3 regions of the Microbispora cellulosiformans genome follow, and region 3 is predicted to be linked to each of the others. Evidence: predicted binding sites of a transcription regulator. Region 3 holds the regulator's gene; each other region holds the start of a gene.
The links. Region 3 encodes HrcA, which represses chaperone genes, less so after heat shock. Its sites were predicted from a motif close to TTGGCACTCTCNNNNNGAGAGTGCCAA; they were not measured.
Positions count from the first base shown of each region.

Region 1: the regulator HrcA is predicted to act here: its motif matches at 1,741-1,767, upstream of F5972_RS27805 (FmdB family zinc ribbon protein).
Region 2: the regulator HrcA is predicted to act here: its motif matches at 1,707-1,733, upstream of groES (co-chaperone GroES).

Region 1 covers NZ_VYTZ01000012.1:17,057-21,304, reverse strand. The annotation lists gene F5972_RS27815 (5-formyltetrahydrofolate cyclo-ligase) at 1-119, shown strand, start outside; gene F5972_RS27810 (potassium/proton antiporter) at 156-1,655, shown strand; gene F5972_RS27805 (FmdB family zinc ribbon protein) at 1,783-2,124, shown strand; gene F5972_RS27800 (S-methyl-5'-thioadenosine phosphorylase) at 2,197-3,003, shown strand; gene cpaB (Flp pilus assembly protein CpaB) at 3,017-3,610, shown strand; gene F5972_RS27790 (D-alanyl-D-alanine carboxypeptidase family protein) at 3,617-4,248, opposite strand, start outside.
Region 2 covers NZ_VYTZ01000001.1:712,093-716,340, reverse strand. The annotation lists gene F5972_RS02910 (MarR family winged helix-turn-helix transcriptional regulator) at 1-573, opposite strand, end outside; gene F5972_RS02905 (NAD-dependent epimerase/dehydratase family protein) at 710-1,549, shown strand; gene groES (co-chaperone GroES) at 1,823-2,134, shown strand; gene groL (chaperonin GroEL) at 2,207-3,832, shown strand; gene F5972_RS02890 (hypothetical protein) at 4,113-4,248, shown strand, end outside.
Region 3 covers NZ_VYTZ01000010.1:217,805-222,052, forward strand. The annotation lists gene hemW (radical SAM family heme chaperone HemW) at 1-25, shown strand, start outside; gene F5972_RS26735 (DUF3097 domain-containing protein) at 22-837, opposite strand; gene hrcA (heat-inducible transcriptional repressor HrcA) at 1,013-2,026, shown strand; gene dnaJ (molecular chaperone DnaJ) at 2,027-3,163, shown strand; gene F5972_RS26750 (16S rRNA (uracil(1498)-N(3))-methyltransferase) at 3,330-4,064, shown strand; gene F5972_RS26755 (hypothetical protein) at 4,094-4,248, opposite strand, start outside.

The DNA of each region.
Region 1 (4,248 bases), on a different contig from region 3:
CGACGGTGGCGCTGCTGCACGAGGGCGAGCTGATCGAGGGGGTCCCGGCGGAGCCGCACGATCAGCATGTACGGTTCGCTGCCCTTCCGAGTGGAATCGTCCGGTTGTTGCAGGTGTGACAAGATTGGCGTAGGCGCGGTGAAAGGAGCGGTGGTCTGAACGTCTGGCTGCTGCTGTCCGCCGCCGTAGTCATCGCGGCCATCGCGTCCGTCCGGATCGCGCACCGCACCGGCCTGCCCACCCTGCTCATCTATCTGTGCCTCGGCCTGCTGCTCGGTGAACGCGGCCTCGGCGGCATCCACTTCGACAACGCGCACCTCGCCCAGGAACTCGGCCTGATCGCGCTCGCGGTGATCCTGGCCGAAGGCGGCCTGACCACCAACTGGAGTCACGTACGCGACGCCGTGCCGAGCGCGCTCGTGCTCGCCACGGTGGGCATCGCGGTCAGCGTCGCCGTGCTCGCCGCGACCGTCGCGGTCCTGCTCGGCCTGGACTGGCGGTCGGCGTTCCTGCTCGGCGCCGTGCTCGCCTCCACCGACGCGGCGGCCGTGTTCTCGGTGTTGCGGCGGCTGCCGCTGCCGCCCCGGCTCGCCGGGATCCTGGAGGCGGAGTCGGGCTTCAACGACGCGCCCGCCGTCATCCTCGTGATGACGCTGAGCGTGAGCTCGACGCTGACGCTCTCGGTGCCGGCCACCCTGCTGGACACCGCCGCCGAACTCGCCATCGGCGCGACCGTCGGCCTCGCGGTCGGGCCCGCCGGGGCGTACGCGCTGCGCCGGGTGGCCCTGCCCGCCTCCGGCCTCTATCCGATCGCGGTGCTGGCGCTGGCGTTCGTCGCCTACAGCGGGGCGGCGCTGCTGCACGGCAGCGGCTTCCTCGCGGTGTACGTCGCGACGCTGATTCTCGGCAACGCCCGTCTTCCCCACCGCGCCGCGACCCGCGGCTTCGCGGAGGGCGCGGCGTGGCTCGCCCAGATCGGGCTGTTCGTGATGCTCGGCATCCTGGCCGACCCGGCGGAGCTGCCCGTCGTGATCGTGCCCGCCCTGGTGACGGGGGTGCTGCTGGTCCTGGTCGCCCGGCCGGCGTCGGTCCTGGTGTCCAGCCTGTTCGTACGGCTCCTGCGTCTCGGGTCGATGCCGTGGCGGGAACAGATCTTCCTGTCGTGGGCCGGGCTGCGCGGCGCGGTGCCGATCGTGCTCGCCACGATCCCCTGGAGCGCCGGGGTGCCGGGGGCGAAGGGCCTGTTCAACGACGTGTTCATCATCGTGATCGTGTTCACGCTCCTGCAGGGGCCGACGCTGCCGTACCTCGCGCGGGTGCTCGGCCTGGCCGCCGAGGGCGAGGCGCGCGACCTCGACGTGGAGGCCGCGCCGCTGGAGGAGCTGAAGGCCGACCTGCTGCAGGTCCGCATCCCGCGCGGGTCGCTCATGCACGGCGTGGAGATCTTCGAGCTGCGGCTGCCCACCGACACCATGGTGACTCTCGTCGTACGGAACGGGCGGTCGTTCGTGCCCGGGCCGACGACCCAGCTTCTGATCGGCGACCAGCTTCTCGTCGTCACCACGGCCGCGCAGCGGGAGACGGTCGAACGCCGCCTGCGCGCGGTCAGCCGCAAGGGCAAGCTGGCCGGCTGGTACGGCGAACGCGGCGGCTGACGGTTCTTCTGGGGCTGCGCGAAGGGGACACCGGGGGGCAATAAACCGGGCTGGAGTGGCGTTTGCGCTTGTTGGTTGAATACCATTAGCAATCGACCCGGTCGAGTGCCAGTCTCAGGAGGAGCGAGTGCCCACCTACCAGTACGCCTGTACCGCTTGCGGGGAGCAGCTGGAGGCCGTTCAGAAGTTCTCTGACGACCCGCTCACGGAGTGCCCGGCCTGCCAGGGCAAGCTGCGCAAGGTGTTCTCCGCCGTCGGCATCGTGTTCAAGGGCTCCGGCTTCTACCGGACCGACAGCCGTTCGTCGAGCTCGTCGACGACCACGTCCAGCACGACGACGCCGTCGAAGTCCGCCGACTCCAACGGCTCCGGCGACTCGGGCGGTTCGGGTGCCGCCGCGAAGAAGGAGACCGCCTCGACCAGCACGTCGACGAGCACCTCCTCGTCGGGATCGACCGCCGCCGCCTGAGGTTTCTGAGGTTGTCCACAGGGGCCGCCGGACCGCGCCGGAGGCACGGCGCCGTTCGCTAGGGTCGGCCCCATGGTCAATCGCGCAGACATCGGCGTCATCGGCGGATCCGGGCTCTACTCCCTGCTGGAGGACGCCCACGAGGTCGACGTGACGACGCCGTACGGCCCGCCCAGTGACACGATCTCCGTGGGCCGCATCGGCGGCAGGTCCGTCGCGTTCATCCCCCGGCACGGCCGCGGCCACACGTATCCTCCCCACCGCATCCCCTATCGGGCGAACATGTGGGCCCTGCGGTCCCTCGGCGTCCGGCAGGTCCTCGCGCCCAGCGCGGTCGGGTCCCTGCGCCCCGAGATCGGCCCGGGCGCCCTCGTGATCCCCGACCAGCTCGTGGACCGCACCCAGAGCCGCGAGCAGACCTATTACGACGCGGGCGGCGCCGTCCACGTGTCGTTCTCCGACCCCTACTGCCCCACCGGCCGGGCCACCGCCGCGACCACAGCCCGCGACACCGGCTGGGACACGGTGGACGGCGGCACGCTGGTCGTGATCGAGGGTCCCCGCTTCTCCACCCGCGCCGAGTCGCAGTGGTACGCAGGTGCGGGCTGGTCGATCATCGGCATGACCGGGCACCCCGAGGCGGTCCTCGCCCGCGAGCTGGCCCTCTGCTACACGACCCTCGCCCTCGTCACCGACCACGACGCCGGCGTCGAGGCGGGCGAAGGGGTCACCCACGAGGAGGTGCTGGCCTTCTTCGCGGCCAACGTGGAGCGGATGCGCACGCTGGTCTCCCAGGTCGTGGAGGCCCTGCCGGAGGAGCGCCCCTGCCCCTGCGGCAACGCCCTCGACGGCATCAAGCTCCCGATCGATCTCCCCTGATGGTCGGGTCGTCATGCGCGCCCTGAAACGGCTTCCGGTGCGCCGTCGCCGTGCGCTCGCCGCGATCCTCGCCGGGCTCGCGGCGGCGTGCGCGCTGTCGGCCGTACGGGCGCCGCGGGGCGTGGAGGTCCTCGCCGCCGCCCGCGACCTCGCCGGAGGCAGGCTGACCGCCTCCGACGTGATGGTCGTACGGCTGCCGCCCGACGCCGTGCCCGCCGGGGCGTACGCGGCGGGCTCCCCGGTGACCGGCAGGGTGGTCGCGGGCCCGCTGCGCCGGGGCGAGCCGCTCACCGACGCGCGCCTCCTCGGGCCGGGCCTGTTCCGGTTCTCCGGATCGCCGGACTCGGTCGCGACGCCGGTCCGGATCGCGGACCCGGGCGCCGCCCGGCTGCTGTCGCCGGGGGACGTGATCGACGTCCTGGCGGCGTACGAGGACGGCCCCTTCGAGGCCCGGACGGTCGCCCAGCAGGTCCGGGTGATCGCCCGGCCGCCCGGTTCCACAGACGGCGGAGGACTGCTCGTGCTGGCCACCACCCCCGCCCAGGCCGCCGGGCTCGCCCAGGCCCAGGCACAGGGCAGACTCTCGGTGACCATCCACCCCCGCTGAGCGAGGTTAAGGCAGGAGTGATCCGAGCTTGGGGTCGTACTCCCAGTGCCACGGCTCGAAGGGGCTGTGATAAGCCCAGTCGGGGTGGAACCAGCCGAACTTCTTGCCGTTGGCCTCAAGCCAGTTGAACTGGGCGGACCGGAAGCTCTGCACGCCGCCGCAGAGGTCGACGGCGAGCCCCAGCCCGTGGTTGCTCTTGCCCGGCGTGGCCGCGAACCCGGGCCGCCGGTAGTAGACGGCCTGCTGCTCCCCGAGGCTGCGGTAGCTGTCGGAGATGCACATCGGCGTGCCGAAGCGCTTCTTGTAGGCGAGGTTGAGGTCGGCGAAGGCGATCGCCGCGTCCGCCCGCAGGGTCTCCCCGGCTTGCGGGAGCGGGCACAGGATGTTCTTGGGGAGAAGGCCGTTCGGATACTGCTCCGCCTGCGCGATGCGGGTGGGATCGCAGCCGCCCGCGCCCTCCGTCCCCTGGCCGATCTTCACGCCCAGCTTGACCAGCGCTCTGGTCAGCGACCGGACCAGCGTCGTGGAGCGCTTGCGCATGATGGTGACCTGCGCGCTGAGCTGCGCCTCCTGGAGCAGGCTGGCCGCCCGCAGCTCCTGCGCCTCCTGCGCGAGCCGCTGCTGACCTTCGAGCAGCT
Region 2 (4,248 bases), on a different contig from region 3:
CAGGCCGGACAGTTGCTCCCGGTCCTCCGGAGTGAGGCCGGCGAGCAGCCGGTTCTCGTTGGCCACGTGGCCCTCCAGCAACTCGTCGACCATCGCGTGGCCCCGGTCCGTGAGGGTGATCAGGACCATGCGGCGGTTCGACGGCGAGACCTCCCGGTGCACCAGCCCCTTGGCGGTGAGGCGGTCCACCCGGTTGGTGAGGGCCGCCGAGCTCACCATCGCGGCGGTGGCGAGGTCGCCCATGCAGAGCCGGTGCTCGGAGTTGGCGCGGAAAAGGGTGGCGAGCACGTCGAACTCCCAGGGCTCGAGGTCGTACCGGGCGAAGTGCTCCTTGACGCCCTTCTCCATCAGGCGGGACGCCCGGGAGATCCGCCCGGCGACGCCCATCGCCGAACAGTCCACGTCCGGACGCACCCGGGCCCAGTCGCCGAGGATCTGCTCGATGGCGTCGTTCACGGTGCCGTCCACGGTGGTGCCGTCCACGGTGGTGCCGTCCACGGTGGTGCCGTCCACGGTGGTGCCGTCCACGGTGGTGCCGTCCACGGTGGTGCCGTCCACGAGGTTGTGGTTCATGATGCGCGCGGCCGAAGGTCCACCCGCCGCTCCTCCTCGTCTCATCGTAACGCTTGCTTCGACGTTGAAATGTCGATGCCTTCTACGCTAGCCTCCAGGTCGAAAAGTCAGACATCAAAATTTTCGAGGTGAAACGATGAATGTTCTCGTTCTCGGCGCGACGGGTTACATCGGCTCGGTGCTCGCGGAGCGGCTCGCCGAGCACGGCCACGACGTGGTGGCGCTGGTCCGGCCGAAGCCGCGCGAGGCCGCCCTGCCGGGCGAGGTGCGTCACGGTGACCTCAATGAGCCCGAGACGCTCGCGAAGGCGGTGACCTCCGACATCGACGTCGTCGTCCACGCCGCGAACCCCGTCGGGGACGAGGCGGTGGACGTCGCCGCGATCGAGGCGCTGGCCGGCGGCGGCGCGCGACTGGTCTACGTCAGTGGCGTGTGGGTGCTCGGCGCCACCACCGAGGCGGCGGACGAGGACGCGCCGGTGAACCCGATCGCCCTGTCCGGCTACCGTCCGCGGGTGGAGAGGCTCGTGCTGGACGGCGGCGGAATCGTCGTACGGCCCGGCGTCGTGTACGGCCGGGGCGTGGGCATCCCCGCCCTCCTCGCCGCCCCGGACGGGGAGGACGGCAGGTACGTCCACGCGGGCGGCCCGGCGCCGACCTGGGCGACCGTGCACGTGGACGACCTGGCGGACCTGATCGTGCTCGCGATCGAGAAGGCCGCGCCGGGCAACCTCTTCCACGCGGTCGCCGAAGAGGCGGTGAGCGTCGCCGACGTCGCCGCGGCCGCCGGTCGCAGCGGGAAGGCCGTGCCGTGGCCGATCGGCGAGGCGAGCGAGGTGCTCGGCCGCCCGTTCGCCGAGGGGCTCGCCCTGAGCCAGGTGGTGAGCGGCGATCTCGCGAGGAAGAACCTCGGCTGGAACCCCAGCCGGCCGGGCCTCGTCGACGACGTCCGCTCCGGTTCGTACGCCGCCCGCTGATCCGCCCGCTGGCCTGGGCCGTTCGGGGGGTCGCGGCGGTGACGCGCGGGCGGCGGGGGGCTGAACGGAGGGTCTCGGACGCGTTGCCGGGAGACGGGTCTGACCTGCGGGGCGGGTTCGTGTTGACTGTCACGCGCCACTTGCATACTGTTTCGTGTTGGCACTCTGCCATTGAGAGTGCCAACAGCGACGAGACAGGTCTGACACCCGCGACGGCAGGCCGCTGGTCGCCTCTTCAGCTCATTCATCGCAATCTGAAGGGGAGGTCCGATCGTGACGACCGCCACCAAGGTTCCCGTTAAGCCGCTCGGCGACCGCATCGTGGTCCAGCCGCTTGAGGCCGAGCAGACCACCGCCTCCGGCCTGGTCATCCCGGACACCGCCAAGGAGAAGCCGCAGGAGGGCCGCGTGCTCGCTGTGGGCCCGGGCAACTGGGACGAGGACGGCGAGAAGCGCATTCCGCTCGACGTCAAGGAGGGCGACGTCGTCCTCTACAGCAAGTACGGCGGCACCGAGGTCAAGTACGGCGGCGAGGAGTACCTGGTGCTCTCGGCTCGCGACGTGCTCGCCATCATCGAGAAGTAGTAGGCCGCGCAAGCCATGAGGAGCCCCGGGTCCACGTGCCCGGGGCTCCGACGCGCTCACAAGGAGACCTGAATGCCGAAGATCCTGGAGTTCGAAGAGGACGCGCGGCGCGCTCTCGAGCGTGGTGTGAACGCTCTCGCCGACGCCGTCAAGGTGACCCTCGGCCCGCGCGGCCGCAACGTCGTCATCGACAAGAAGTTCGGTGCCCCGACGATCACGAACGACGGTGTCACCATCGCTCGCGAGGTCGAGCTGGAGAAGCCGTACGAGAACCTTGGCGCCCAGCTCGCCAAGGAGGTGGCGACCAAGACCAACGACGTCGCGGGTGACGGCACCACCACCGCGACCGTCCTGGCCCAGGCCATGGTCCGCGAGGGCCTGCGCAACGTGGCGGCCGGCGCGCAGCCGCTGTCGCTCAAGCGCGGCATCGACAAGGCCGCCCAGGCCGTCAGCGAGCGGCTGCTCAGCACCGCCCGCCACGTCGAGGACAAGAAGGAGATCGCCAACGTCGCGACGATCTCCGCGCAGGACGCGAAGATCGGCGGCCTGATCGCCGAGGCGTTCGACAAGGTGGGCAAGGACGGTGTCATCACCGTCGAAGAGTCCAACGCGATGGGCCTGGAGCTGGAGTTCACCGAGGGTCTCCAGTTCGACAAGGGCTACCTCTCGCACTACATGGTCACCGACGCCGAGCGCATGGAGTCGGTGCTCGAGGAGCCGTACGTCCTGATCCACCAGGGCAAGATCTCCTCCATCGCGGACTTCCTCCCGCTGCTGGAGAAGGTCGCCCAGACCAAGCGGCAGCTTCTGGTCATCGCCGAGGACGTCGAGGGCGAGGCCCTGGCCGTCCTGGTGACCAACAAGATCCGCGGCACCTTCACCTCCGTCGCCGTCAAGGCTCCGGGCTTCGGCGACCGCCGCAAGGCCATGCTGCAGGACATCGCCACCCTCACGGGCGGCCAGGTCGTCAGCGAGGAGATCGGCCTGAAGCTGGAGCACGTGGGCCTGGAGGTCCTCGGCACGGCCCGCCGCGTCGTGGTCAACAAGGACACCACCACGGTCGTCGACGGCGCCGGTGACGCCCAGGCGATCGAGGACCGCATCCGCGAGATCAAGATCGCGATCGAGCAGTCCGACTCCGACTGGGACCGTGAGAAGCTCCAGGAGCGCCTCGCCAAGCTCGCCGGCGGTGTCTGCGTGCTGCGTGTCGGCGCCGCGACCGAGGTGGAGCTGAAGGAGAAGAAGCACCGCCTGGAGGACGCGATCTCCGCGACCCGCGCCGCGATCGAGGAGGGCATCGTCTCGGGTGGCGGCTCCGCGCTCGTGCACGTGTCCAAGGACCTCGACAACCTCGGCCTGACCGGCGACGAGGCCACCGGCGTCTCGATCGTCCGCAAGGCCCTGGTCGAGCCGGCCCGCTGGATCGCCGAGAACGCGGGCCTCGAGGGCTACGTCGTCACCACGAAGATCGCCGCGCTGAACGCCGGTGAGGGTCTCAACGCCGCCACCGGCGAGTACGGCGACCTGGTGGCCCAGGGCGTCATCGACCCCGTCAAGGTGACCCGCTCGGCCGTGCAGAACGCCGCGTCCATCGCCGGCATGCTGCTGACCACCGAGGCCCTCGTGGTGGACAAGCCCGAGGAGGAGGCCCCGGCCGCCGGCGGCGGTCACGGCCACGGCCACGGTCACGGCCACTGATCGGCGGCCACTGATCGGCGGCCACTGATCGGCGGCCACTGATCGGCGGCCACTGATCGACGGCCACTGATCGGCGGCCACTGATCGACGGTCGCTGACAGCAGGCGATCGATCGGGAGCAGCTCGGCAGAGGCGCCCGATCGGCGCCCGATCGGCGACCGATCGGATCGGCAACCGCGCCCCGCGCCGCCCTCACGGGCGGGCCGCGGGGCGCGCGCTTTTCCCGGGAGATTCCCCGAAACCCCCTATGTGCCTAATCGGGGTCAATACGATCGTCGGCGTGCGATTCGGACGCAGAGCTCTTACCGCCGTGCTGGTGTCGGGTGCCGGTCTCTCCATGTCCGGCATGACGGTGGACGGCATGACGGTGATCGGAGTGACGCCGGCCGGTGCGACGGCTCCGCCCGCCGTCGCGG
Region 3 (4,248 bases):
GGTCGTACGCGACCTGACCCCCTAATCCGCCTGATCCGGGGCTGTCACGAAGTCGATGAGTTCCTCCACGCGGCCGAGCAGTTCGGGCTCCAGGTCCGCGAAGGTCGTGACGCGGCCGAGGATGTGCCGCCACGCCTCCTGGGGGTCCATCCGCCAGCCCAGGGCGGCGATCACGCCCTCCTTCCACGGCACGCCGCGCGGCACGTCCGGCCACGCCGGGATGCCGAGCGCCCGAGGCTTGACCGCCTGCCAGATGTCCACGAAGGGGTGCCCGACGACGAGCACGTCCGCGCCGGAGACCCGGGCGGCGATGCGGCTCTCCTTGGAGCCGGGCACCAGGTGGTCCACGAGCACGCCCAGCCGCCTGCCCGGCTCCGGGCCGAACTCCTCCACGATCGCGGGCAGATCGTCGACGCCCTCCAGGAACTCGACGACGACCCCCTCCACACGCAGGTCGTGGCCCCAGATCTTCTCGACCAGCGCGGCGTCGTGGACGCCCTCGACGTAGATGCGGCTCTCCTTGGCGACCTGGGCGCGCAGCCCCTCGACCGCGATCGACCCGGAGGCGCTCCGCAGCGGGCCGGACGGCCGCGCCTGGGGGCGGACCAGCGTCACCGGCCTGCCGTCGAGGAGGAACCCGGCGGGGGTCAGCGGGAACACCCGGCGCCGCCCGAAGCGGTCCTCCAGCGTCACGGCCTCCTTGTCGCAGTCCACCACCGCGCCGCAGAAGCGGCCCTCGGCGTCCTCGACCACGAGGTCGGGCTCGGCCGGGATCTCGGGGATCTGCCCCCGCCGTGGTCGCCGCCAGTCTCCGGAAAGCACGTCCCGCCCGTACATGCGGGGAACGCTAGCAAATCCCGGGCCGCCGGCTCGCCCGATGCGCCCGCAATCAAGTCGCGTTGCCCCTGATCGTCTCCTCGTTATCGCACGCCGAGCGGTCGTAGCCGTACACTTGGCACTCGGGAACACAGAGTGCCAGAGTCGGTGTTTCCAGGCACAGGGAGGTGACACATTGCTCGACGACCGCAAGCTCGCCGTCCTGCGCGCCATCGTCGAGGACTACGTGTCCACCAACGAGCCGGTGGGGTCCAAGGCCCTGGCGGACAGGCACAACCTCGGCGTCTCCCCGGCGACCATCCGCAACGACATGGCGGCGCTGGAGGAGCAGGGCTACATCACGCAGCCGCACACCAGCGCCGGACGGGTCCCGACCGACAAGGGATACCGCCTGTTCGTCGACCGGCTGTCGCAGATCAAGCCGTTGTCCGGGGCGGAGCGCAGGGCCATCGAGACGTTCCTCGCCGGGGCGGTCGACCTCGACGAGATCGTCATGCGCACGGTGCGGCTGCTCGCGCAGCTCACCCGGCAGGTGGCCGTCGTGCAGTATCCCTCTCTCACCCGGTCGTCGGTCCGCCACGTGGAGATCGTCCCGCTGGCGGAGCGCCGGGTCATGCTGGTGCTGATCACGAACACCGGGCGGGTGGAGCAGCGGGTGGTCGATCTGCCCGAGGCGCTCGCCGAGGACCGGATCGCGAACCTGCGCTCCGTGCTGAACGGCTGCCTCGACGGGTGCTGGCTCTCGCAGGTGCCCGAGACCGTGGCCGGCATTCCCGAACGGCTGCCGCCGGAGGAGAGACCGGTGGTGGCGACCATCATGTCCGTGCTCCTTGAGACGCTCGTCGAGCGGCACGAGGAGAAGATCGTCTTCGGTGGCACGGCCAATCTGGCGGGCGCCGACTTCAGCGTGGGCCTGCGCGACGTGCTCGAGGCTCTGGAGGAGCAGGTCGTGCTCATGCGCCTGCTGGGCGAGACCGGCGGGCTGTCCGAACTCACCGTCAGAATCGGATCCGAGAACCCCTACAGCGGGCTGCGCGGCACCTCTATCGTGGCCGCCGGATACGGTTCGGGCGACAAGGAACTGGCCCGGCTGGGAGTGCTGGGCCCGACACGAATGGACTATCCGGTGACGATGGGTGCGGTGCGCGCTGTGGCGCGGTACGTCGGCCAGATCCTGGCGGGGTCATAAGTGTCCAACGACTACTACGCGACCCTTGGCGTCCGGCGCGACGCCAGCCAGGAAGAGATCAAGAAGGCGTATCGCCGTCTCGCCCGTGAGCTGCATCCGGACGTCAACCCCGACCCGGAGACCCAGGAGCGGTTCAAGGAGATCAACCAGGCGTACGAGGTGCTGTCCGACGCGGGCAAGCGCCGCATGTACGACATGGGCGCCGATCCGTTCGCGAGTGGCGGCGGGCCGGCCGGTGCGGGCGGCTTCGGCGCGGGCTTCCCGTTCAGCGACATCATGGACGCCTTCTTCGGCTCGGCCGGCGCCGCGCGGGGCCCCCGCTCACGCGCCCGCCGGGGCCGCAACGCCACCATCCGGGTCGAACTGGACCTCGCGGAGTCCGCCTTCGGCACCACACGCGAGATCGTGGTCGACACGGCCGTGGTCTGCGACGTCTGCCAGGGCTCCGGGGCGGCGTCCGGCACCCACCCCGACACCTGCGACATGTGTCACGGGCGGGGCGAGGTCTCGCAGGTCACCCGCTCGTTCCTGGGCCAGGTCATGACGTCCCGCCCCTGCCCGCAGTGCGGGGGGTACGGCAGCGTCATCCGGCACCCCTGCATGGAGTGCTCGGGCGAGGGACGGGTCAGGACCCGGCGCACGATCAAGGTGCGGATCCCGGCCGGCGTCGAGGACGGCACGCACATCCAGCTCGCGGGCGAGGGCGAGGTCGGGCCGGGCGGAGGCCCTCCGGGCGACCTGTTCCTGGAGATCGCCGAGCGGCCGCACCAGATCTTCGAACGCCGCGGCGACGATCTCCACTGCACCGTCCAGATCCCGATGACCGCCGCCGCGCTCGGCACCGTGCTGTCGATCGACACCCTCGACGGCGCGGAGGCCATCGACGTGCGGCCCGGCACCCAGGCCGGTCAGGTCATCCCCCTGTACGGCAAGGGCATCCAGCGGCTCAACGAGACCGGCCGGGGCGACCTGCTGATCCACGTGAACGTCGAGACGCCGACCAAGCTCGACCCGCAGCAGGAGGAACTGCTCAAGGAGCTGTCGAAGCTACGCGGGGAGGAGCGGCCGCCCGGCAAGTTCTCTCCCGGCCAGCAGGGCTTCTTCTCGCGCCTGCGGGACGCCTTCAACGGCCGCTGACGCCGGATGAGCGAGCGGAGCGAGCGAGTCGGTGGGCACAGTGCGTTTCGCGCATGCGACCCCGAGCCGCCGGGCGAGGGGGTGGCATGAGCGAGCGGAGCGAGCGAGTCGGTGGGCACAGTGCGTTTCGCGCATGCGACCCCGAGCCGCCAGGCGAGGGGGTGGCATGAGCGTTCCGGTGTTCCTGTCGGAGGCGGCCGGTCAGGCGGGGGACACGATCGTCCTCGACGGGCCCGAGGGGCGGCACGCCGCGTCGGTGCGCCGCCTTCGGGCGGGGGAGCGGGTCGACCTCACCGACGGCGCGGGCCGGGTGGCCGAGTGCACGGTCACGACGGCCGGCAAGGACGCGCTGACCGCCGCGGTGCTGCGCCGGTTCGAGGTGCCGCCCCCGCGGCCGAGGCTGGTGGTCGTGCAGGGCCTGCCCAAGGGCGACCGGGGCGAGCTCGCGGTCGAGATGATGACCGAGGCCGGGGTGGACGTGATCGTCCCCTGGGCGGCCGCCCGCTGCGTCACCCAGTGGAAGGGCGACCGGGCCGGCAAGTCGCTCGCCCGCTGGCGGAGCACGGCGCGCGAGGCGGCCAAGCAGGCCCGGCGCTTCCACCTGCCCGAGGTGACCGAGCAGGCCACGACCGCGCGGGTCCGCTCGCTCGTCTCGGCGGCGGCGCTCGCGGTCGTGCTGCACGAGGAGGCCGCTGAGCCGCTGAGCCGGCTCGAACTGCCGGAGGTCCCGGGCGACATCGTGATGATCGTCGGCCCGGAGGGCGGCGTCACCGACGAGGAGATCGCCGGGTTCCGCGCGGCGGGAGCCGTACCGGCCCTGCTCGGCCCCACGGTGCTGCGCACCTCGACGGCGGGCGTGGCCGCGGCGGCCGTCCTGCTGGCCCGCTGCGGCCGCTGGTGAGGACCGCGGCCCTCACCACCTGACGGCTGTCAGGGAGTGGGAGTGTCGGCCGCGTTGGGCGTGACCGTCTCCGTGGGCGGGGCGCTGGGGGTGGCCGAGGGCGTGGCGGTCGCCGTGGGCGGAGCCGACGAAGGGGCGGTGGTGTGTGTGGCCGACGGCGGCGCGGGCTGCGCCGTCTGGACCG